2 regions of the Priestia sp. FSL P4-0332 genome follow, and region 1 is predicted to be linked to the other one. Evidence: riboswitches for the same ligand, from Rfam matches in the RefSeq annotation. Region 1 holds a riboswitch; the other holds the start of a gene.
The links. A riboswitch is a leader RNA that binds a small molecule or an ion and turns the genes downstream of it on or off. The one in region 1 is predicted to bind preQ1.
Positions count from the first base shown of each region.

Region 2: linked by a shared signal. The riboswitch ahead of queC (7-cyano-7-deazaguanine synthase QueC) and the one ahead of MKY06_RS02560 (QueT transporter family protein) in region 1 are both predicted to bind preQ1.

Region 1 is NZ_JBBOUA010000001.1:475,063-487,094, forward strand. It holds gene iolE (myo-inosose-2 dehydratase) at 1-214, shown strand, start outside; gene MKY06_RS02535 (LacI family DNA-binding transcriptional regulator) at 275-1,300, shown strand; gene MKY06_RS02540 (5-deoxy-glucuronate isomerase) at 1,435-2,223, shown strand; gene MKY06_RS02545 (hypothetical protein) at 2,479-2,697, opposite strand; gene MKY06_RS02550 (YitT family protein) at 3,047-3,913, opposite strand; gene MKY06_RS02555 (Lrp/AsnC family transcriptional regulator) at 4,296-4,706, opposite strand; PreQ1 riboswitch class I at 4,903-4,947, shown strand; gene MKY06_RS02560 (QueT transporter family protein) at 4,957-5,445, shown strand; gene MKY06_RS02565 (hypothetical protein) at 5,882-6,331, shown strand; gene MKY06_RS02570 (DHA2 family efflux MFS transporter permease subunit) at 6,802-8,238, opposite strand; gene MKY06_RS02575 (TetR/AcrR family transcriptional regulator) at 8,260-8,835, opposite strand; gene rluF (23S rRNA pseudouridine(2604) synthase RluF) at 9,175-9,882, shown strand; gene MKY06_RS02585 (TRM11 family SAM-dependent methyltransferase) at 9,919-10,872, opposite strand; gene MKY06_RS02590 (hypothetical protein) at 11,133-11,291, shown strand; gene MKY06_RS02595 (tautomerase family protein) at 11,459-11,848, shown strand.
Region 2 is NZ_JBBOUA010000001.1:1,263,225-1,275,256, reverse strand. It holds gene MKY06_RS06490 (hypothetical protein) at 1-14, opposite strand, end outside; gene MKY06_RS06485 (YueI family protein) at 690-1,049, shown strand; gene MKY06_RS06480 (cell wall hydrolase) at 1,075-1,776, opposite strand; gene MKY06_RS06475 (hypothetical protein) at 2,089-2,415, opposite strand; gene MKY06_RS06470 (hypothetical protein) at 2,563-2,757, opposite strand; gene MKY06_RS06465 (patatin-like phospholipase family protein) at 2,775-3,620, opposite strand; gene MKY06_RS06460 (YkvS family protein) at 3,928-4,113, shown strand; gene MKY06_RS06455 (hypothetical protein) at 4,430-4,657, shown strand; gene MKY06_RS06450 (NAD(P)H-binding protein) at 4,691-5,392, opposite strand; gene queF (preQ(1) synthase) at 5,461-5,958, opposite strand; gene queE (7-carboxy-7-deazaguanine synthase QueE) at 6,057-6,788, opposite strand; gene queD (6-carboxytetrahydropterin synthase QueD) at 6,781-7,221, opposite strand; gene queC (7-cyano-7-deazaguanine synthase QueC) at 7,221-7,886, opposite strand; PreQ1 riboswitch class I at 8,117-8,160, opposite strand; gene MKY06_RS06425 (GerAB/ArcD/ProY family transporter) at 8,231-9,352, opposite strand; gene MKY06_RS06420 (hypothetical protein) at 9,379-9,615, opposite strand; gene MKY06_RS06415 (Ger(x)C family spore germination protein) at 9,627-10,826, opposite strand; gene MKY06_RS06410 (spore germination protein) at 10,851-12,032, opposite strand, start outside.

The sequences.
Region 1 (12,032 bases):
ACAAGACTTGAGCTTCTTGCAAGCGGTAAAAGAAGGAGCCTTTACTGTTCCAGGTGACGGAGCTATTGAATTTGATGAGGTATTTACTACGCTTGCCACTTCGGATTATAGCGGATGGTTTGTCGTAGAAGCAGAACAGGATCCAGCCCTTGCTAATCCTTTTGAATATGCTTTAAAAGCAAGAAACTTTATTAAAGAAAAAAGCGGTCTTTAATTTCCATTGTAAAAGATTTTACGCCTTTTATGTGTTTATGAAAGGAAAGGAGGAGAGGAAATGAAGCCAACCATTTATAGTGTGGCTGAAGAAGCAGGTGTATCAATTTCTACCGTATCAAAAGTCATCAATCAAACCGGTCATATTAGCGAAAGAACAAGACAAAAAGTAATTGAGGTTATGGCGCAGTTGAATTACCATCCAAGCGTCGTAGCATCTGCTTTAACAGGAAAACCCACTAAAACGATTGGGCTTCTCGTACCTGACATCTCCAACCCTTTTTTTGCCGATTTGGCAAGAAGCATAGAAGACCGAAGTCATGAGCGAGGTTTCCATGTTGTAATGTGCAATACCGATAACGATGCGGAAAAAGAGAAAAAATATCTATCGCTGTTAATACGTCAGAGAATCGACGGTTTAATTGTAGCTTCTGCTTTTCGCAATGCTAATCTTTTAAAAAATATGCTTAAGCAAGATATACCGATTAGCGTTATTGCTTCAGAAATTCCTCACATATCCGTTAATACAGTGACAGTGGATGACTACAAAGGGAGCTATTTAGCGACTGATTATTTGCTGTCTTTGCATCATAAAAAAATTGCGATTATTACAGAAAATGCAAAAAGTAATCACGCCCGTTTAGATGCTTTTCGAGAAGTTATGCAAGAAAATGGAATCATCGTGCCGCCTCAGCACGTTATTACGACCGAAGCAAGTATTCAAAAAGGATATGAAAGTGCTAAGCAAATTTTTTCAATGAAGGAGAAAGTGACGGCTATTTTTGCTTGTAACGATTTACTGGCTATCGGCGTTATGCAAGCCGCAAAGGAACTCAAAATTGATGTGCCGCAAGACTTATCAGTGATTGGCTTTGATAATACGGTTCTTTCTACTACCATCACGCCCATGTTGACAACGGTAGCACAGCCGACAAAAGAAATGGCTGTAAACGTAGTGGATTTGCTGGTTAGAGAAATGAAATATCCAGCGATGCATAAAGAACATTTGCTTCTTGAGCCAAAATTGATTGTTCGGAAATCAACGGCTCCGTTACGAAGGGAAGCCACAGCATCTACAAATAATTGAACACAATCAAGAATATTGCCGTTAATAAAAAATCCTCATAGTCACATATTCAAAAGAATTTAGAGAGTCTATGAAGAAAAAATGAGTAATTAGTAAATTCTTATTGCGCTACTACATAAAGGAGGAATTTAAGCATGTTAGGTAAATTAGGTGAATTAAATAAAGGATACAACGTACTTACAGAAATGACCGGTCAGCACAAAGATATGCTGATGGATATTGGGATTTATAAAATGGCCCAAGGAAAAGAGGAAACTTTACTAGACAGTAGCAGTGAAACGGCTATTCTTTTACTAGAAGGAAAGGTAAAGCTAGAGTGGGAAGGCCATTCGAAAGAAATTCAGCGCCAGTCCCTATTTGAAGAAGAGCCTTGGTGTTTGCACGTTTCAAAAAATGTGGAGGTTAAAATTACCGGGCTTGCCGATAGTGAAGTGCTAATTCAAAAAACGGATAATGAAAAAGAGTTTTCATCAAAATTATATACGCCTGAAGATTGTCAAAACACAGTGGCTGGTGAAGGAGTATGGGAAGGTACTGCTCAGCGTGTAATTCGAACAATTTTTGACTACAATAACGCTCCTTACTCTAACCTTGTTATTGGAGAAGTTATTTCTTATCCAGGAAGATGGTCGAGTTATCCGCCTCATCATCATGACCAGCCCGAAGTGTATTACTATCGTTTTGACAAGCCCCAAGGATTTGGCTGCGCAATGGTTGGAGAAGATGCGTACCGTGTAGTTGATAATAGTTTTATTACAATTCCTGGTGAATTGGATCATCCTCAAGCAACGGCTCCTGGCTATGCGATGTACTTCTGCTGGATGATTCGCCATCTCGACAATAATCCGTGGACAGACCGTATTATGGAAGAAGAGCATAAGTGGTTATTAGAGCCGGATGCAAAAATTTGGCCTGAAAAATAAATAAAGATCTTTATACGAAATGGGTTTCAAATGTTGAAAAACCTCGAATGAAAAATAATTATGCGTAAAATAATAGTTTATTTTTGTAAAATATGTTTTTATATGTTAAAATGTAGCTTGTATTAATATTCAGGCGATGATATCGCTCTTTGCTGCAGATTCCTTTTTAGGAGTCTCTTTTTTTTGGAAACTGAAGCAAAAGATACAGACGATTCGTATATAAATTAAAAGGAAAAGGAGATAAGCGTAAGCCGCTTATCTCCTTTTCTTTTTAGCGTTATCTAACGCTAAGTTCTTTTTCACTACTTTTTCTAAAGCAACTTCCACGTGAACATTTTTTTCATCGATGTCATTCACAAGCACGACGGTTCCTTTTCGTCCTTTAATCTTTAAATCATCACCCGTAGAAGGAATGTTTTCCCTCAGCTGGCTTAATAGAAGCTTTCTGTTTTCAAAAAAGTGGACAGCCACCATTTTATCTCACCTAATTTCATATGATATGTGTGATACAAAGATGTGTATATGAAATCCTTCCTATACATTATGTCGTCAGGGGTGGTTTTAGAACACATTGAATAGACAATTGTTGCATCGATATATGAAATAAATAGGATGGCATAGTTATAAATCTCCTATCCTTGGACATACTTATACTACTAATCTAAAAAGGGATGTGGATGAAAATGAAGGTGGCTATAGGATTAAGTGTATTTACGGTCGTTACAGGAGCAATTGCGTTAGGGTCTGTTTACTTTTTAGCAGGTATCTTTTCGTTTTTCTTAACGGTTTTTTCATAAAAAAATCCACCAAGAGGTGGATTTTTTTATTTAGCAGCGGCTTTTGTTTCATGAGGCGAATTGCCGATAAATCCAAATTTTCCGCCGACAACTTCTTTTACTTCGTGGATGACAATAAAAGAATTCGGGTCAATTTGCTGGATTTTCTTTTTAATTTTTAATAACTCGTTCTTTTTAATAACAACGTAAATAATACGTTTATCTTTGTTGGCGTAGTAGCCATATCCGTAAAAGATGGTAGCTGCATTTCCAAATTCACTGGTGATGACTTGTGCTATGTCTTTGTATTGATCAGACATAATCGTCATTGCTTTTTTGTTGTGGAAACCTTCAATAACGACATCTACGATTTTGGCACAAAGATAGACGAATATAAAAGTATAGAGTGTGTTGTTGACGCCAATAGCAAAAACCGATGCTAAAATAATGACGCTGTCCATATAGAACATGCTTTTAGAAATATTATAGCCTTTTGTATAGTTTAATAAATAAGCTAAAAGAGTTGTTCCACCGGTAGATCCATCTGCGATAAAAATGAGAGCAAGTCCTGTTCCCATTAGTAAAGCCCCGAATACAATTCCTAAAATCATGTCGTGAACGTGAAAAGGAATATAGCTGACTAGACCGAGGAAAACGGACGTCATGACGGCTCCTAGAATCGTATAAAGAATCGTTTTTTTGGTTAGAAATTTATAGGCTAAGGCAATAAATATAAGGTTTACAAGAAATGTGCTGATACTTGTAGGGATATGAAATAAATAATATAAAACAAGAGCAATACCAACTGTACTGCCGTCACCTAATTTATTTGGAATGACGAAAAAATCAATGGATGCAGCAACTAAAAGTGCTCCAACAATAATTAAGATGATGTCTTTATAGATTGTTTTCAATATACAAACCTCCTTGATTATTAGGATATTTTCACGTGGAATCTTGTTTTTACTAGTGTTTCACAAATAATGAAATAAAAAACGTCTTAGAAATTGTCTAGTTATAAAACTGATCAACTTCTAAGACGAAGAATTACGATACGTGTATAGGTCTTGATCCTGCTTTTCTATGCTTCGATGTCACCGATTATATAAACCTCTGACCGCTATGTCAACGCTGTGAGAGATGTTCAACTTTTCAAAAAATAGAAGGCGGTTTCCTACATAAAAAAAGAATCCTTTGCAATGGCGCAAAGGATTTTCAAATTTATTGGAATAGGGGGAATACGTTATTAGGATTACCATTTTCATAAATTAATATACCTTTATTTTTTAAAAAAATTTATTTGTTAATGACGATTGAAAGTTTGTAATTCACATGCTGATTTAGCTCTGTCAAAAAATCATTTAGTTCTTCATTTGAATGAAATTTGCATTCTAATAAGTAGCAGCCATCGCCGCTGATTTTAAAGTTGTTGATAACGTACTCCTGCTGACTTTCTAAAAATGTAAGGTAGGGGTGATGATGAATGCTCTGCGTATAGATATTTAAAAATGCATGGATGATGTAGCCGAGTTTTCGTTCATCAATGTTAATTGTATAGTCTTTGATAATGCCTTCATCTTCTAACTTTAATACTCTAGCAGAAGCGGCTTGTCCGGTTAAATGCACTTTTTCTCCTAATTCTTTCATCTTTATACGTCCATTTTTTGATAGCTCTTCTAGTATGCGCTTATCTGTATTGTCTAACATCGCTACAAATCCTTTCGTATTTCAAATCAAAAGGGTTAACTACTTGATGTCACCTATGTATACTGATACGTCTTTTATTTTATACTAAAGAAAAGTAAGAAAAAAGAGCAGTCAATATGCAAGATATAGAAACCGGCAGTAGTTTGTAAACAGCTAGATTGACGAAAGCTTAAGCTTGCTGTATGATTCTTTGAGTGTTTACGTGGTTCGTAACCATCCCACGTTAAAAAACTAAGGAGAGAATAGTAAGATGAATATAAGAACACTTTGCGTCAACGGTCTTTTAGCTGCTATGTATATTGCTGTCAGCATGTTAATTCAGCCGTTTGGCTTCACCAATATCCAATTTCGTATATCGGAAATGTTCAATCACTTAATTGTGTTTAATAAAAAGTACGTGTACGGCATTGTGCTAGGAGTATTTCTGACGAATTTGTTTTTTTCACCAATGGTCGCTTATGATCTGGTGTTTGGGGTAGGACAATCCGTGCTATCATTACTCATTACCATTTTTTCTATGCGCTACATTAAAAATATGTGGGCTCGTATGCTTGTTAATACACTTGTATTTACGTTCACGATGTTTATTATTGCGTTTGAACTGCACTTAGCATTTGATTTACCATTTTTCTTTACATGGTTAACAACGGCTGTTGGTGAGTTCATTGTTATGCTTGTAGGAGCACCAATTATGGCGGCAATTAATAAACGTGTACAATTTAACAAGCTAGTTGAATAAAAAAGATGCGGCTGTGATAAATCTCACAGCCACATCTTTTTTTCTTTGTTATTCTATAGGTGTAGTGATAAACCCCTTATTTATTGAAGAGCTTTTCACGCATGGACAAATTACCCATATCTAGCATGTAAAAAGAGCAGATCGCGTTTGCGTTCTGCTCTTTTTGCTTAAGACAATAGGAAGTATCCGGTTAGATTATTTTGAAACAAGGAGTGACAAATCTCACAGCGCATTCTTTTTTCTTTTGTTACGATATACATATAGTTGGCAAACTCCTTATCGAAAAGTTTTTCGCACAACAACACATTACCTATGCGTAGCAATTAAAAAAGCAGACCGATGACGGTTTGCTTTTTTAATTGTATTTTTACCATTAAATAACTTTTTTGAGTTATGATTGTAAAATAACCTTTGTTACTAGAGAGGGGATTATTTTTTGAATAGAAAGTTAGGAATTCTTGTTTTATTAGCGTTAGTCATCTTATTTGCCGGGTGTTCAAAAGAAGAAGACAACGTTCCTTTAAGAGAACTAGAAAAGATAAGTATTAACGTAATCAAAGAACAAAAAATGAAGCAAGGGATTTCATATGAAATGGAATTAGTAAACAAGAGCGATTTGACCATCAAACAAAATAATGTATTTTTATCGTATCCTTTAAAAATGAAAAACGGTTATTCTGATAATAAATTTAAGGTGTTAGCAGAAGGAAATAAATTAAATATCAAGCCAAAACAAAAGGTTAAGTTAACGGCATTTCTTCCTTATAAAGGAACTAATAAAGCAGCGTTAGCTATTGATGAGCCTGACGTAAAGTGCATAGGGTATTGGAATAAGCTTGATGACTACCATCAATTTTCTTTTGGAGGATCCTTGAAGCAAGAATAATATATAACTATTTGTTAAATGGTGGAACTGAGCGTAAGGGATTGATAAAGATGGTGAATGAACAGTGAGTGTAGACACCGATAGATTGATTAGCTTCTTTATTTTATAGGGAACACCCGCTGTTTTTAGTATAGTAGATTACTTTAAACTGAGTAAAACTGAAAAAAAGAAGCTATAAGAGACTTAACATCTGTAAAATCTATTGTAACAACAGGATTTATATTGACCGGAGGAGTTATAGCGAGTTTAGGCAAGCTGCAAGCTGTTATCTCTGCTGCCTCTGCACGTTATAGGTACTTTTATTTTAGTCATTGGTGGTGTCGTGGGCGCTATTGAAGCATGGAAGATAGAAAGAAAAGTATTGTTATCCTTGTTTTAATAGTATCTATGATTGCTCTTACATTTATAATATAAATTCTGCATGTAACAAAAGCTGCTCAAATTGTGAGCAGCTCTTATCAGTTTCTTACTTATTGTGTTTCAAGCTGCTGGTCTTTTTTCTTTAACGTAAGAGCGAGCAGGAACGAAACGACGGCGAAAGCGATGGCTACATAATAGACGGTATGAACCCCGCTTGTCATACTTTTTATTTGTAACAGCGTTTTATTCGTTTCATTTGATTGTTGAATAAAGTGCTGAGAAGCCATGGTCATAATACTTGTATACAAAGCGGGTCCAATCGCGCCTGAAACTTGGTTAATCGTATTTGAAATAGCTGAACCGTGAGCATGAAGCGGTTTTGGTACTTGATTTAAAGCAAGCGTCATCACGGGCCCGATGCTTAAACCTACGCCAATTGTAAAGGCTGCGTATAAGATGGCTGCAGTCTTCGTGTTTGTTCCGCTTGAAATAGTAGTGAACAAACTTAAGATAATTGTTAAAAGGACTAAGCCCGTTAAAAGCAGCGGTTTAAATCCAATTTTGTCAAACAAACGTCCTCCCACCATAGCTGTTAGAGCCAGCGTTACGCCGCCTGGAAGCATAAGAAACCCTGTTTGCAAAGGAGACAGTCCCGCAGCCGTTTGGAAATATAGCGGCAAAATTAACATCATTGAAAACTGAATCATCATAATAAGAAACATTAAGAAAATCGATCTTGAAAACACAGACGATCTAAAAGGCTTCATATTAATCATAGGAGAATTCAGCTTGCTTTGCTGTCTGACAAATAAAGCAAGAGCTATGACGCCAATTATGAGCGTAAGCCATACGATAGGATTACTCCATCCCGTCTCTTCACCAGCTGCGCTAAATCCATAAACAACTCCTCCAAACCCAATTGTAGAAAGAATCACAGATGGGATATGAATTGTTGGTTTAGATGTTTCAGAAACGTTACTGAGCTTGAAAAGAGCAAATAGGAAAATAAGCGCCGCTGCAATTAAAAGACCTAGAAATATAATTCGCCACGAATAATATTGAATAATTAATCCTGAAAGAACCGGTCCTATTGCCGGTGCAAATAAAATAGCTACGCTAAAAATCCCCATTACGGTGCCGCGTTTGCTAACAGGCACGAGTGTTAACATTGTGCTCATCACAAGAGGTAAAATAATGCCTGTCCCTAATGCTTGAATCATACGGCCCACAAAAAGCAGAGAAAACCATGGAGTGATAAATCCAATGAAGGACCCAATTAAGTAAAAGCTCATAGCCGTCACAAACAGCTGTCTTAATGTGAATCGTTGAGTTAAGAAAGCAGACACCGGAACAGAGATGCCGATTACAAGCATATATCCGGTAGTTAACCACTGAGCTGAGCTCGTTCTAATGTGAAAATCTGAAATGATACTTGGCAAGGCCACGTTCATTACCGTTTCACTAATTAAGCATAAAAAATTTCCTAGAATCAAAATGAAAAGGATAAGCTTACTTTGTGTACTCATTTTTTCTTCTGTTTGTGTCATAAGTGACCTCCTTTTACTAAATTAATTTTTGTTTGCAAACAGCTTACCAATTTGGTCAGCTGCAATTTGCATAGGGACTGTACTATTTTTAGTTAATGAAAGAGTATAAGCACCTTCAATCCAAGACTGTATAGCTGAACCTAGCTGTCTTGCTTCCTCTTGTTCATAACCTGAACAAACTAACTTATCTGCATAAACTTGCTCCCACTCGTTATACACGTCTTCACAGGCCATACGAAGCGTTTCGTTTGATGACCATACTTCACTCGACATAGCAGCGAGAGAGATATCCGCTTCATTTTCCACTTGTTCAAACATTCGATCAGCCATCATTTTTATATGATATTGAATAGCTGCCGCGGCATCTTCATGAGAAGCGAGGGATTTTTCGATATAAGCTTTGACTCTTTCTCCCGTTTTTTGAATAGCTTCTTTTGCTAACTGTTGTTTTCCATCCGGAAAATAATAATAAATAGATCCTCTCGGAGCGCTGCTTTCTTTTGTAATTTGACTTAGACTGGTGGCGTGATAGCCTTTTTTGCGAAAAAGTTTAGCAGCTGCGCTTAAAATTTTTTCTTTTGAATTGGTTGGTTCCATGAAAACAGCTCCCTGATATAATTACTAGTTGATCGGTCAGTATAATAGTAGCAACTCTATACTGATCAGTCAATCCAGACGTCTAGGTCTTGTATATAAGTGAAGATTGATGCAAGCTTCACAGGTGTAAGCATTGATTGAAATGTTAAGAATAAGGTTACAAAGTATTTTGGAGCTATACTTCTATTACTGTTAAAAAAATATGATTAAGTAATGAAATTAAAAGCAGACGAGAAGCGTATAGCATGTTACGATAGGGACGGTATAGAAATTGGCATATGTCTGTTTCTAATAGAAGAGACAAATTTTAAAATTTTTAAATGTAAGGTTGTGATTCACCTGAGACTGAATAAATTTATTAGCGAATCTGGAAAGGCGTCAAGACGCGGGGCAGATAAGTTAATTAGTGAAGGAAGAGTAACCGTTAATGGAAAGGTTGCAAAAGTCGGAGATCAAGTTAAGCCTGGCGATGATATTCGAGTAAGCGGCCAACAGCTTCGGATTGCTCGAAATAATGTATATATTGCGCTTAATAAACCAGTCGGCATTACAAGTACGAGTGAAAAAAAAGTAAAGGGAAACATCATTGATTTAGTCAATCACCCTTTGCGTATTCACCACGTTGGACGACTTGATAAGGATTCAGACGGCTTAATTTTACTTACAAATGACGGCGATATTATTAATGAAATTTTACGTGCAGAAAACAAGCATGAAAAAGAATATATTGTTGCAGTAGATAAGCCAATTACACCAGAGTTTATCAAAAACATGTCTGAGGGAGTAAAAATTTTAGGCACAAAAACGCTTCCTTGTGAAGTGACACAGCTGTCTAAGTATGAGTTTCAAATTATTTTAACACAGGGTTTAAATCGTCAAATTCGCCGTATGTGTGAAGTGCTCGGATATGAAGTATACCGCCTTCAGCGCACGCGTATTATGAATATCCATTTAAACAACTTACCTGTTGGGCAATGGAGAGATTTAACGAAAAAAGAGCGTACGCAGCTATTCAAAGAATTAGACTATGAACCTAAAGAGTGGTAAATAAAAAGACACCAGCCTGTTAGACTGGTGTCTTTTTTATTCGCATACAACTACTTGTCTAGAAAATACGCTTTTGCGCGCTACGCAGCGATCTGAAATAGAAAAGCCAGCTTCATGAATCATATGGTCGATCGTATCTACTGTAATCACGACTACTTTATCCGCAAAGCGGCGAGCGTGTTTTAAAATAGAAAGCTGATCTTCAGGCGTCGCGTGGGTGTAGAGATTGTAAGGCATGTCGATGATAGCTACATCATAGTGAGTTGTAACATCTGAAATCGGTCCAGTTTTGACATCACCGCTTAAGCCGAAATGTGCAATATTTTCACGAGATCCGTCGGTCACAAGTGGATTGATATCGCGTCCTACAATATCAATGCCCATTGAAAGGGCTTCTACAAGGACTGTACCGATACCGCAGCATGGATCAATCGCTTTGATTCCTTCAGGGTTTGGAACGGCAATGTTAGCTACAGCTCTTGCAAGGCGGGTACTGAGTGCTGTAGAGTATTCACGCGGTTTCTTCAAATGATGCAGCCATACCGCTTCGCTTTTTTGATATTTCCCAAAATACCAGCGTCCTTCAAATGGAACAATGCCAAACAAATGGTCAGGGTTATGCAAGTCTGCTTCTGCTACAAAATGCCAACCCACATCACGTTCAATAGCACGCTGACCTTTATAACTTATTTTTTGATCTTTTTCCAAGTCATTAATTTTCATGAAAATGAGTTTAAATGTTTTGTCTCCAAGGTCAATATCTTCTACTTGTTTACAAATATCTGCAAGGTCATCTGATTCATACATAATATCTAATCGCTCTTTGATAAAAGGGCTTCTGCTTGGATCAATTTTAACGGCACTTTTTATGATAGGTTTCTCAGTTTCAATTTCAAAAAGAGAGCGTCTCTCTAATTGACATAGTGAGAGTTCCTCTTCGCTGCATGCGTATGTGTAGATATACTGAGGCAGCTGCGTATGGTTATTCAATATCGTATCATCCTTTATCGTATCTAATTATCCTTCTTCTCAAACAATAGCGAGAAAAGAAGAGAAAAGCAACGAATTTAAATATATTTGCCCGTGAATACTAAATTGAAGCGCTACATAGTCCACTTATTTGACAAAACATGCTAAAATAACTGGTGATAACCTGCATGTGCTGCTGTCTATACAAAAGAACTGGATCAAGGTTTCTCAAAAATCATTTACACACTGCTGACATTTTGATGAATAGGAGAGGCTACGTGATGTCTAAAAGTGATCATGAAAAGCAACAGATGAGTCGGGCTGATATGAAAAAACAAGCCAAAACATCCTCGCAAAACCTTGTGATGAACGTACTCATTGCCATTGTATCTGTATGTATTTTAGCTCTTATTATAAATATTTTTGTACTAATGAAATGAGCCGTTATGTTGCTCATTTCTTTTTATTAGGTTCAGCTTTTATTGAAGCGTTTGAGGTCTCTTTCACTAGAGAGCACATTGTGAATAGCATATCTTTTTTTAACAAATGATAGTTGTGATATGATGAAGCAATAATACATTAGACAAAAAGCTGGAGGTTACTTAGTATGCCATTACTTAGATTTGATGTAATAGAAGGAAGAGATGAAAAAGAGTTAAAAACATTACTAGACGCTACTCACCGAGCGATGCTAGAAGCCTTTGGCGTCCCGGAGCGCGACCGTTATCAAATTGTACATCAGCATCCTGCTCATGAAATGATTATTGAAGATACAGGTCTTGGCTTTGAGAGAAGCAAGGATTTGGTTATTATAAGTGTAACGAGTAAACAGCGGACAGAAGAGCAAAAGCAAGCTCTTTACAGATTAATTGTAAAAGAGCTTGGAGAGAGCTGCGGCATTCAGCCAAACGACATTATGATTTCGATTGTTGAAAACGGTAATGCTGACTGGAGCTTTGGCATGGGAGAAGCTCAATTCTTAACTGGGAAATTATAAAACGGTTTATTATCTAGAGAAGCCCTTATTTCTAAGGGCTTTTTCTCATTTTGTCTATAAAAATATTATTCTCTTAGTCACATCTTACTCAAAATTAAATACAGACATCTGTCAAATGAATGATACAATAAGCTTATATGCCATTTTGAGTGGAAAAACCATAAAAGAGTTCGGCGTACTAATT
Region 2 (12,032 bases), 790 kb from region 1:
TCAAATTCTTGCATGATACATGCCTCCTCAAATTATATTTCATTCTCTTTATTACATATGTTATTCACCTACTTCTTGCATAGGCAATCGCCTCTTTTTTTGTGATTTCTTAAAAAATATTCCTTTTCTACTACCTCATTAGGATTAAACAAGCGTACAAACATATATTTTTTAAGGCTTTGAAACATACTACATGTAACTTATGTAAAATAAGAGAGATGAAACGAGGAATGCACCTTTACAATTTTCAGCACCTGCTGCAATGAGGAATAAACATAATATGAACGCATAAAAAGAACGCTCAACAAAAATGTTGACCGTTCTTCTTATGAAAATACATAGCGATTTTTTATTAATTTATCTGACCCTTTGCTTGACCGTATATGCCCTAAAGCTATATAATCCCCTTTTTATACAATGCGCTTTGAACATAAAATCATAGGAGCGTCTCCCCAAACGCTGCTATGTATGTATATCTGTAATCGCTTACAAACCTTTAATAAAAAACCGATATGATTTTCTATCTATTTACATTAAACAATATTTCAGGCTAAATTTCAACACATTTTTTGTTTTTCTTTGTACTCAGCAAAAAAACAGGTGATATAGCACAGTGATTTTCCTTTTTTCCTAAGCCTTTTACTTATAGCCATAATCGTTTATAGTTTATAACGAAAGGAAGTGACGCAATGTCTGATCAACTAGAAGAATACTTAGAACGAGGAATGTACGGAGCAAAGGAAACAAAAAGAGACGAAAGAAGATATTTCCTAACTGCTCTACGTGAAAATATTGAAATTGCACTAAAAAAAGGGCAAGTCATGAAAAAGGATGCAGCAAAAATAAAGCCTCTTTTAAAAAAAGTGAAAGACGGTCATTTGTTTTTAAATGGCTCCTTGTCTTATTCATACCTCTCCCCCTATATTCAAGCGGCTAACCAACATAAAGTGCCTTTTACTATCGTTCAGAACTTAGAAGCTGATACCGATATTGGTCTGGTTTTAACAGGTTCTGAAGGCAGTTTGGAACGAGATATCTTTTTAGACTAAAAAAAAGAGCCAGAACGGCTCTTTTTTATTTGGCAAATACATGATGATCAATTGTTTTAATTACAGCACGTGAACGAATCCAGTTATCGGTAGCTGTTTTTGGATTATAAAAGTAAATGGAATCGTCTAAACGATCTTTTCTAGTCAATGCTTGCTCTACTGCTTTTTTCGAATCTTCTGAAGCAGGTTTGTTAATTGATCCGTTTTGGACCGGTGAAAAAGCGTATGCTTTTCCGACAACTTGTTTAATAACTCCTGTTACCGTATCTGGAAACTTCGGAGAATCTACACGGTTTAACACCACTGTTGCTACCCCTACTTTTCCTTCATATGATTCGCCTTTTGCTTCAGCTTCTACTAAGCGAGCTAATAAATCTTTTTCACTTGCAGAGATCGAAACTGCAGGTGTTTCCTGCTCTGCGGGTTTTGCTTCTGGCTTAACCGTATTAGCCGGTGCTGCCGTTGAAGGTTCCGTTGTTTCAGCAGCCAGCACTTTTGTCTCACTCGGAATCGCTAATGTTTCACCAATATAAATCATATCTCCTTGACGATTGTTTATTTTTTTAATATCGTCAATTGTTACACTATATCTTTTACCTAACTTCCAAAGACTATCGCCTTTGACTACTTTATAATTAGTTGCAGCCGTAGCTGTTGCATTAAAACCTATAAATGAAAGAGTAGCTAAACAAGCTACTACCATTGATTTCATATAACTATGTTTCATAGGTAATACCTCCTGAAATTTCGTATGGTATTACTCTATCATAGCTATATAGGGGTTTCACCGAACGATTCAGTTACATTTCTTTAAATTTGATGAACAAAATTACGTTCGAAACACAATTATGACATTGTACCTTTTTTTTTGTCATAATCACGGTAATTTTTCTAAAATGCAGGTATATTTTCCCGCTTTATTTCAGTTTAATCAGAAATTTCTTCGTTTGTTTTTCCCTTATAATTCTTATGATAAACATTTAAATTCATCTACTTTTACACAAAAAAGCTGAATGTTGTAATCAACATTCAGCTCTTTTTAATCTTCGATCTCAATTTCTACAACATCATAGAAATCAATCACTAGCTTAGCACCCGTATCATCCATAAACGTAAAGACGTCTTGATCATCTGATAAATGTATCACGTATCCGCTCAACTGCTGTTCACTGTTGTCGTAAACAGTAGTAATTAGAATTTTTTTATGATCTACATATGCTTCTTCTAATAACGAATGGAGGTCATAGTCCCCGTCATCTTCGGGCCGGTTCGTTAACAGCATCCCATAAGTCGTCATTCCATTTTTATCTTTCCATATATGATCTGCAAAATAAAAAGGTGCTGTACTTTTTCGAAACTCATCCATAATATCCCTCCTATAACTAAACACGTTTATTCGCTCTTACCGTACGTTACTAAATAAACGCACAAGCACTTGTAACAGTATATTCTCTACTGTACAGGCTCATACATCCATTATATAAGGCATAATCAAATAATGCCATCATTTCGTTTAGCTCCTAGGAATTTCTAGATACGTATAGGTGAAATCTCCACCGCGTCCAGCTATTCCACGAAAATGTTTGAAATCAGGGCGATTTACTAAAAAAGGGCGAAAAGCAAGAAAGTCTTCTTTTTTAACTTTAATTTCGGTTACTTTTCCTTCACTTAACTCATTCAACATGTTTATTGCTGTTTGTTCATCCATTCAGTTTCACCTCGCTTTTAACTGTTCAGCCAATTTTGCAGAGATGCAAATTGAGCTTCAGCTTCTTTATATCCTTGGTTGTAAAGAGCGTCGAGACGCTCACGATTCTTCTCAATTCGCCCTACTACAAGAGGGGTTTGCGGACGAATCACAAAGATATTCCCCTGTCTTTCCTGTTCTTCAATATATGACAATGTTTCATTATACAATTTATAGCGGTTCTCAAGCGCACGAGTCAGCCCATCATAATGACGGTATTTGCGCTTCAATAACCAAAGCATATTTGATTTCTTTTTTCGATATCCTTCGTTTCGCGTTAGCACAACAATATTTTTTCTATATCCATCCTGCACTGCTTTTTTGATTGGAATCGGATCACTGATTCCTCCGTCTAACAGCTTTTTTCCTTTATATGTAACGACAGGTGCTAAAAATGGAAGGGAACTAGAAGCGCGAACCGCTGTCAAAATGTCCCGGTCATACTCATCAAAATAAACAGGTTCTCCCGTCACGCAGTCCGTTGCTCCTACTACAAGCTTCTCTGTACGCTCAGCAAATGCCTCAAAGTCAAATGGAAGAAGCTGATTAGGAATTTCATCAAAAACGAAATCCATTCCAAATATCTCTTTTGTTTTAAAATAATTTTTCCACGACAAGTAGCGAGGATCCTCTAAAAAATCTAAATTAGCTTTGCGACTTCTTCCTATTTGTCTAGATAAATAAGAAGTGGCATGACAAGCGCCGGCTGAAACGCCAATTACATACGGAAGATACAGATTTCTTTCCATAAAGTAATCTAAAACTCCAGTTGTATAAAGGCCTCTCATACCGCCTCCTTCGAGCACGAGTCCAGTATCTTTCAATTTCTACACCTTCTAATTCTTATAATTTATGACAAGATTATACCTCGTTTATTATAACGAAAGATGAACAAAGATGGAACTGTCCTGCTTCTCTCTTTCGTTAAAGCTACCAATTCCTTTTATTTCTCAGCACATTTTACTTATTTTTTCAATTTTATTTTATATTTTTTCAAAAAACCCTTTACTAATTCCCAGTTTTAAGGCAAAATTGTAAAAAAGAAAACGCTAACTAGTTTTACTATTTTTAAAATTAAAATTATTGAAAAAATTTATAATGAACTAATTTAAAACAAAGGAGCGATGAATCATGAAAATAGCAGAGGTAGGAAACTTGATAGAATTTAAAAATGGCTTACAGGGCATTGTCGAAAAAGTAAATGAAAACTCCGTGATTGTAGATTTGACTTACATGACAAACTACCGCGATTTAGACTTAGAACAGCGAACTGTTGTCAACCACAAAAACTACACCATCATTAATCCAGCTATGTAAAGGAAAAAAGCAGCCGGAAAGCAAAAGCGGTTGCTTTTTTATTGATTTTGAAAGAATTGATTCTTTTGTTCTTCTGTAATAATCCCCAGCTTATACATGAGGTAAATATACTGTTGCACCTTAACATCCTTCGAACTTTTTTTCACTGTACTCCCTCTTTTCTAAAATGTTTCTTTATACAATAATATATGGCTGAGATAAAAAAAGTTTCCTTAAAGAAACAAAAACAGGCCCCATTTTTTCTTGAAAGGGGCTTATTTTCGTGTGACAATAAGAACAAGCTACTACTATCTTCTTACCGAAAGGAATTACTAGCATGTTTGATACTGTATTGTTTATCGTTGCTCTTATTGTCATTCTTTTTTTCATCGTGCAGTTCGTTTTTAAACGCAAACAAACTTCAAATAAAAAAACATCCGTTGAACCCATGAATTATGCCGAAGAAGATTCTAACTCCTACACAAGCTGGAGTGAATCTGCTTCTAACCACGATCACGATGGCGATGGAGATGGCGGTGGAGATGCGGATGGTGACGGAAGATAGAAAAAAAGCCCCTTCTTATGAAGAGGCTTTTCTTTATTTTGATAATACTCGCTTACCGTTGGTAAACGAATAATAGCATTCACCTGTATAAATGTCTTGGCTTTCATGTACATGAACGCCACATTTATCTTCAAGGGCAGCTTTCATCATCGATTTGGCTACGTTATACGCTTTAATTGGACGATACTTTCTCCACTTTCCTACAAGGCAAAATGAACACGACTTTAACGTGTATCCCCCAATCTTTTCAAATAGGCGAAACTCTTGGCGCTTTCCTAATAATAACGATGGGCGGAAAAAGTGAGTAGAACGGATATACAAGCTTGCGATATCTTCTTCTACTTGCCCCTTTACTTTACTGTAAAAGAATGGCGAACGAAGATCAGCACCAATTGCTGTAATCGTTAAAAAGTTTTTGCAGCGATATTTTTCTGCACATTTAGCCGCTTTTAAAGGAAATTCGTAGTCCACTTTAATGAATTTCGCTTTTGTTTTTGCTTTTTTCATTGTCGTGCCTAAACAGCAATATACATCATCAACTGCAAAGCATTCTTCGTGCTTATCAAGCTCTGAAAAATCAATTTCAAGCTGACGTAGCTTTGTGTGTTCGATTGGTAGCTTTTTTCGAACAAACACTGTCACATGGTTATATAAGCTGTTGCTTAATAACATTTTTAAAAGTTCTTGACCAACAAGTCCGCTTGCACCTAATACTAATGCTGATCTCTGTGACATTCTTTCACCTTCTCACCTGTTGTTTTTGCAATGGAAAACAGGTTGCATACACAACCTGTTTGTTCGAATTAACGATTATCAATTGTTTCTGGGTATAAATCATGATTCATCAGGCGATAATTAGCCATTTCTTCATACTTCGTACCGGGACGCCCATAGTTTGTATATGGATCAATTGAAATCCCGCCGCGTGGTGTGAATTTTCCCCATACTTCAATATATCTTGGATTCATCAGTTTAATTAAGTCATTCATAATAATGTTCATACAGTCTTCATGGAAATCTCCATGGTTACGGAAGCTGAACAAATAAAGCTTTAACGACTTGCTTTCAACCATTTTTTCATCTGGAATGTAACTAATATAAATGGTTGCGAAATCCGGCTGACCTGTTTTTGGACATAAGCTCGTAAATTCTGGACAGTTGAATTTCACAAAATAATCACGATTTGGATGTTTGTTATCAAATGCTTCTAGAATCTCTGGTGAATATTCAAACAAATAGTTTGTTCCTTGATTTCCAAGGAGTGATACACCTTCTAATTCTTCATCTTTTCGACCGCTCATTTGCATTTCCTCTCTTTCTACGATTGTCATTCTAACAGCGTTTTTTTATTTTGTATATATCTGTTTTTATTTTTCTTTGTAAATTTTTTGCTATGCGCTTACACGCCTCGTTTATTTCCCCAAACAAGGGCGTGAACCTGCGGCAGAACTCTTACATCGTTCATGTTTTTAGCTGCCACTGCCTTATCGATTAACCACTCATACTTTTTAAGCAATTCTTGTGTTAACGACGCATTATCGATCGTCGTTAAGTCCTCGTTGCCTACCTGAACAAAAAATGGAACCTCAGGATAACGTTCATGAACAGAGGCTGCATACTCAAAGTCATCATCATTAAATACAACGACTTTTATGCTTATATGCGCCATGCGTTTTTCCTTTATTAATGTCTCTATAATATCGTCTAATACGGAGAAATTTGTTTTCATTAATGAACTTGGAGGCTTAGGAGAAATCGTTAAATCATCGATTTTTAGGAACCAATCCTGATAACGGCTTCCCTGTGTTTCAAGAGCTGCTTTTACCCCATGACTGTGCAAAAGCTCTACAAGTGAACCAATCGCCTTGATAAGCGCAGGGTTTCCTCCAGAAATGGTGACGTGATCAAAGCACTCTCCTCCAATTTCTTTTAGCTCCGTCCAAATTTGTTCTGCTGTTAGCTGACGAATATCGTTTTTAGCAGATCCATCCCATGTAAAAGCTGAATCACACCAGCTGCAGGAATAATCACAGCCCGCGGTACGAACAAACATCGTCTTACGTCCTACAACCATTCCTTCCCCTTGAATCGTTGGTCCGAATATTTCAAGTACTGGAATTGTATTAGCCACGTTTTTTCACCTTCTTTGGGCGGTAAACTACGTAACTTGTCGGCGTTTCCCGCACGAATACTTGTACGCAAGAAGGCTTATTTGGTAGTGTGTCTAGATATTCTTGAACCAACTCATAAATTTTACGAGCAACAACTTCAGTTGTAGGAAAATCATTTGGATTTTCTTCATTAAAGATAGAATGATCGTTCAATAATGTATGATCAAATTGACCAGAAACAATTTTTTTCAATAGCGCAAAGTTTACTAAAAAGCCCGCTTCGTCTAATGTATCTCCGGCAACAGTTAGGTTTACAAAATACGTATGTCCATGGACTTGACGGCATTTTCCTGCTTCTGTGTGAGGAACAAAGTGTGCCGCAGCAAACTGCATATCTTTGTTCAGTTCATATTCATAGTCATGAAATACTTGAGGATACATTTGTTGCAGCATTATTCCTCTCCTCCTTCTTTTGTTTGCATGTATTGATCTAACCCGCGTTTTCGCAATTGACATGCGGGACATTCGCCGCATCCATCAGCAACAATACCGTTGTAGCATGTTAATGTTTTTTCACGCACATACTCAAGCGCCCCTAGCTCATCCGCTAACGCCCACGTTTCTGCTTTATCAATCCACATAAGCGGCGTATGAATCACAAATTCAAAGTCCATTGATAAATTAAGCGTGACGTTTAACGATTTTACAAATACATCTCGACAGTCTGGATATCCCGAAAAATCAGTTTCACACACGCCTGTTACGATATGACGGCCTCCGCTGTTTTTAGCCAGTACGGCTGCAAATGATAAAAATAACAGATTGCGGCCGTCCACAAACGTTGTAGGCAACTCTCCTTCTTTTTGCTCGATCTCAATATCATCTCGCGTTAAGGCATTTGGTGCTAATTGATTTAAAAGTGACATATCTAGTACGGTATGCTTCACACCTAAATCAGCTGCGATAGCTTTTGCTACCTCTATCTCTTGACTATGACGCTGACCGTATTGAAAAGTAACCGTTTCTACTTCTTTAAAGTTTTTCAAAGCCCAAAATAGACATGTTGTACTATCTTGACCTCCGCTAAATACAACAATAGCTTTTTCATTTTTCATCATTATTGTTCGTCTCCTTTTTGATTGAAATCAAAAGAAGAAGAAACTTTATTGAACCGTTCGTTCCCTTTGTGACTAATTTTATAACACAAAAAAGAGACTGCTCTTTTCCAGCAATCTCCCTAAAAAGCAACTAAGATACACGTCCTCGCCAGCATACACGTCAAAAAGACGCGTTGATAGAAAAGCACGTGAAAGAAGACACGCTAAAACCGTGTCTTTTGTCATCAACGATGATCTTAGTTTTTTATAGAGGGAGTTTTCGAACCTCTCCCGTACATATACAAACGTGCACGGAGTTTCTTCTTGAATTGTCCTCGTATTATACCACATGCGTATAAATAATGCTATGTTTGTTGGCTTCTATCGCCTTTAGCTGCCTTATTTTTCTTTATATAAGAAAGCGCAATAAATAACAACGGAAAACAGACGCTTAGTACAAATAAATAAAACGGCCAGTAATATTTTTCAAAATAATTGAAGTACGCTGTATTGGGAATAATGTAATACGCCACGCCTGTAATAATTAGACCTAAAGGAAAGCTTAAAAAATTGCGCACCCGTAAATTACACAGTTGGACGATACTTAACTGAATAGCATAGAACACAATGACAACTTTAAAAAAGATAGATAACATCCAAATAATAGCTACTAATACTTCGACATGCTGAATCGTTGCACCTAACGAAATCATTTTTCCTAATAAATAAACTGGGTAGCTGTGCATCGATGCAATATTCGCGCCAAGAGCTAATATACAAGCCGCAACTGCAATCGTAATCGTCAAGCCCGATGCGACAGTGCCGATAACAAACATTCTTTTTACCTTTTTTCCACCTTTTACATGAGGCGTAATCATTAGAATAAAAACCAATTCCATAAACGGGTTTCCTAAAAAATAAGTGGTCCCTAATACTAAATCACCCATGCTGAATTCAAAAAAAGGATAAAGACGATCAATTTTCATTTGAGGAATATTTAAAACAATTAACAATAAAAAGGGGACCACAATCCACGGCAAAAAGATTTCCGCGGTTCTCCCTACCACTTCAATACCTAGATACCCTCCGTATATAACAGCTAAAAGAACAAGCGCATGAATCCACGTAGGCAGCGTTTCAGGGACAATTTGAGTCGTCATAAATGTACTGATGTCTCGAAGCGAAAACGTAGATTGAATGAACATAAAGAAAATGTAAATAAGAGAAATACACGTTCCGGCATAACGACCTAGCGCCTTTTTAGCTATTTGAATGAATGTTTGCTGAGGGTAACGCTGAATCAGCCATAAAAGCACCGCAACGATTAAAAGTGCAAAGCCAATAGCAAGCACACCGCAAAACCACGCATTTTGTCTATTCGTCTCTAATAATGTAGCCGGAACTGCCAAGATGGCGCTTCCGATACAAAAAACATAAATTAGAAAAAGAAATTGTTTTGGACTAATAAATTCTTTTATTTGCATCATACACACCTTCTCTCCTACATGCTTGCTCACGTGAATAACAGATGATGAACGGTTCTAGTAAGAGGCTTAATTAGTGCCTCTAAAAAGTACAGAGGCGTAGGAACTTCTTTACGGAGTGTAATCGCTCCCCAAAAGAATAGACCCAAACCTATGAGACAAAGGTAGACGACTATTTCACGATAATACTTTTCCTTTCGGAAGTTGATCATTATTTTTTTAGTCAAATAAGCAAGCAGTACAAGTAAGGCGATAAATCCCTCCATTTTCTTTCTCCTTAATGCTTCATTTGCTTCATATATGAGTTATTTAACGTGCCTAAGCGACGGATTTGAACTTTTGCATCTAAATCGACGGTTAAATCCTCTGCGTAAATTCTGTTCCAGTCTCTTTTCATTTTGTACCATCTCTTTACATCTTGTCTGTAAAACGCTTCGCCAAAACCAAAGATATCGCTTTTATAGGTTTTTTGAGCTTTTTCTACTGCATCATTCATTTTTTCTTTTACGTCGGCTGCTGTTTTTCGTTCGAGCATATTGATTACAGCTGGGTCCTGTAAATTTACTTGACACTCTACATCAGCTACGTTAGCTTCTCCTTTTAAATCAACGTGAATATGAGGTTTATGATTTTTCATAGTAGCTGTCACCTTGACATTCGTTCGAAGCATTTCTACTCCGATAATATCATGCTTTTTTTCTTTTTTTTTGCATGGAATAACAATCAACGTACTTTTTACATTTCCTGTAATATAGTTATATCCTTTACTTTCGTCTTCATTGAACCAGCCGATAAGCTTATCATTTTGAAAGACACCTAATCCTTTGAAATTGAGCAGTGTGGAAAGATTGGTGCGAGAAATGCTCGACATATCTCCTGCATTTTTTACATTGCCTTTCACCAATACCCCTGATAATACCGCCTGCTTTCCCTCGCTGGTTAAGTTGCTGATCAGTTCATTTAACTTTACTCCTCTAGTAGGTGCCCAAATACGCTGTGACACGTCTAATGAAGCAAACATATGGTTAGCTGGTATTTTTTCGATTGTTGTTAATACGTTCAGAACGCTCGATGCTTTCGTATTTTTAGCAACAACAACAAAATAATCGGTACGCACTTCATGATCCCGAGCAAAGAAATCAAGCACTTCAGCAATACCCTCTTCCGCCATGCTTTCGCTAATGACTAGCATTCGTAAATGAGAAAGATAAATTTTCCGCGGGGATTTCGTCGTTATTTTTCTTAGCCCTTCCATTACAGACGAAGCCTTAATAGAAAATGTGGTAACAGAAGGCCCGTTTGTAGGGGTTTTGGCCTGAATATCACCAGGGTTAATCAGCTGAACTGTAACAATGATGCCATCTTCTGCTTTATCAATTCCGACAGCAACCGTAATGGCTAGCTCATTCAACTCTCGACTGCTCCAGCAGCCGCTTAATAGCAATGAACAGATACATAACATTAGAAATGCTTTCATAGTAAACGGCCACCTTTACACAGTTTAGTTTTTTTGCGTCTTTTGACGTGAAATATTCTTCTCGTTAATCAGCTTTGGCCTTGTTTTCATTTTTTTGATCGAACGTCTAATCAGAACATCCTTTTGATCACGCTTCACAAATGGAGCCATAGGTGTCATATAAGGGACTCCAAATGACCTTAAACTGCATAAATGTAAAATCATTAAAATTAACCCCAGGATAATACCGAACAAGCCAAAAGTAGCTGCTAAAACCATTAAAATAAAGCGCAGCATCCTTACTGCAATAGCCATATCATACACAGGTGACACAAAGTTACTAATAGCGGTGATGGATACAACGATAACCATTGCAGGTGAAACTAATCCCGCTTGTACGGCGGCTTCTCCTAAAACGAGTGCTCCCACAATCGAAATAGCTGAACCTACTGCTCGAGGCAATCGTACTCCCGCTTCTCGCAAAATTTCAAACGTGATTTCCATAATAAACGCTTCAATAATAGCAGGAAAAGGAACACCTTCCCTTTGAGCTGCAATACTAATTAACAAAGCAAAAGGAAGCATCTCTTGATGAAAAGTAGTTAAAGCAATATAAGCAGAAGGTGTTAAAAGGGCTAAGAAAAATGCCATGTAGCGCATTAAGCGAATCAATGTACTAATATCTGCGCGCTGGTAATAATCTTCGGCCGCTTGAAAAAATTGAATAAATAGGGCAGGAACCATTAATACAAAAGGTGTACCGTCTACTAAAATGGCTATTCGTCCCTCTAAAAGACCTGCTGCCACAGAGTCTGGACGCTCCGTGTTATGCATAGTAGGAAAAGGTGTATAATCTTCATCTTGAATCAACTCTTCGATATATCCGCTCTCCAAAATACCGTCTATATCAATTTTAGAAAGACGCTCCTTTACCTCTTGAATGACCTGTTCATCCGCAATGCCGTCTATATAAACGAGCGCAATATCCGTTTTTGTAAACTCTCCTATTTGCTGAGATTCAATCCAAAGTTTTGGAGATTTTATTCGGCGCCGAATCAATGCGGTATTCGTTCGCAGTGTTTCTGTAAAACTGTCTCGAGGCCCTCTTACAACGGTCTGAGATTGTGGTTCAGAAACAGCCCTGTCTCTCCACCCTCTTGTACTTGCCACAATACACGTTTGATACCCTTCTAAAAACAGTACGGTATCTCCTGATAAAACATGAAG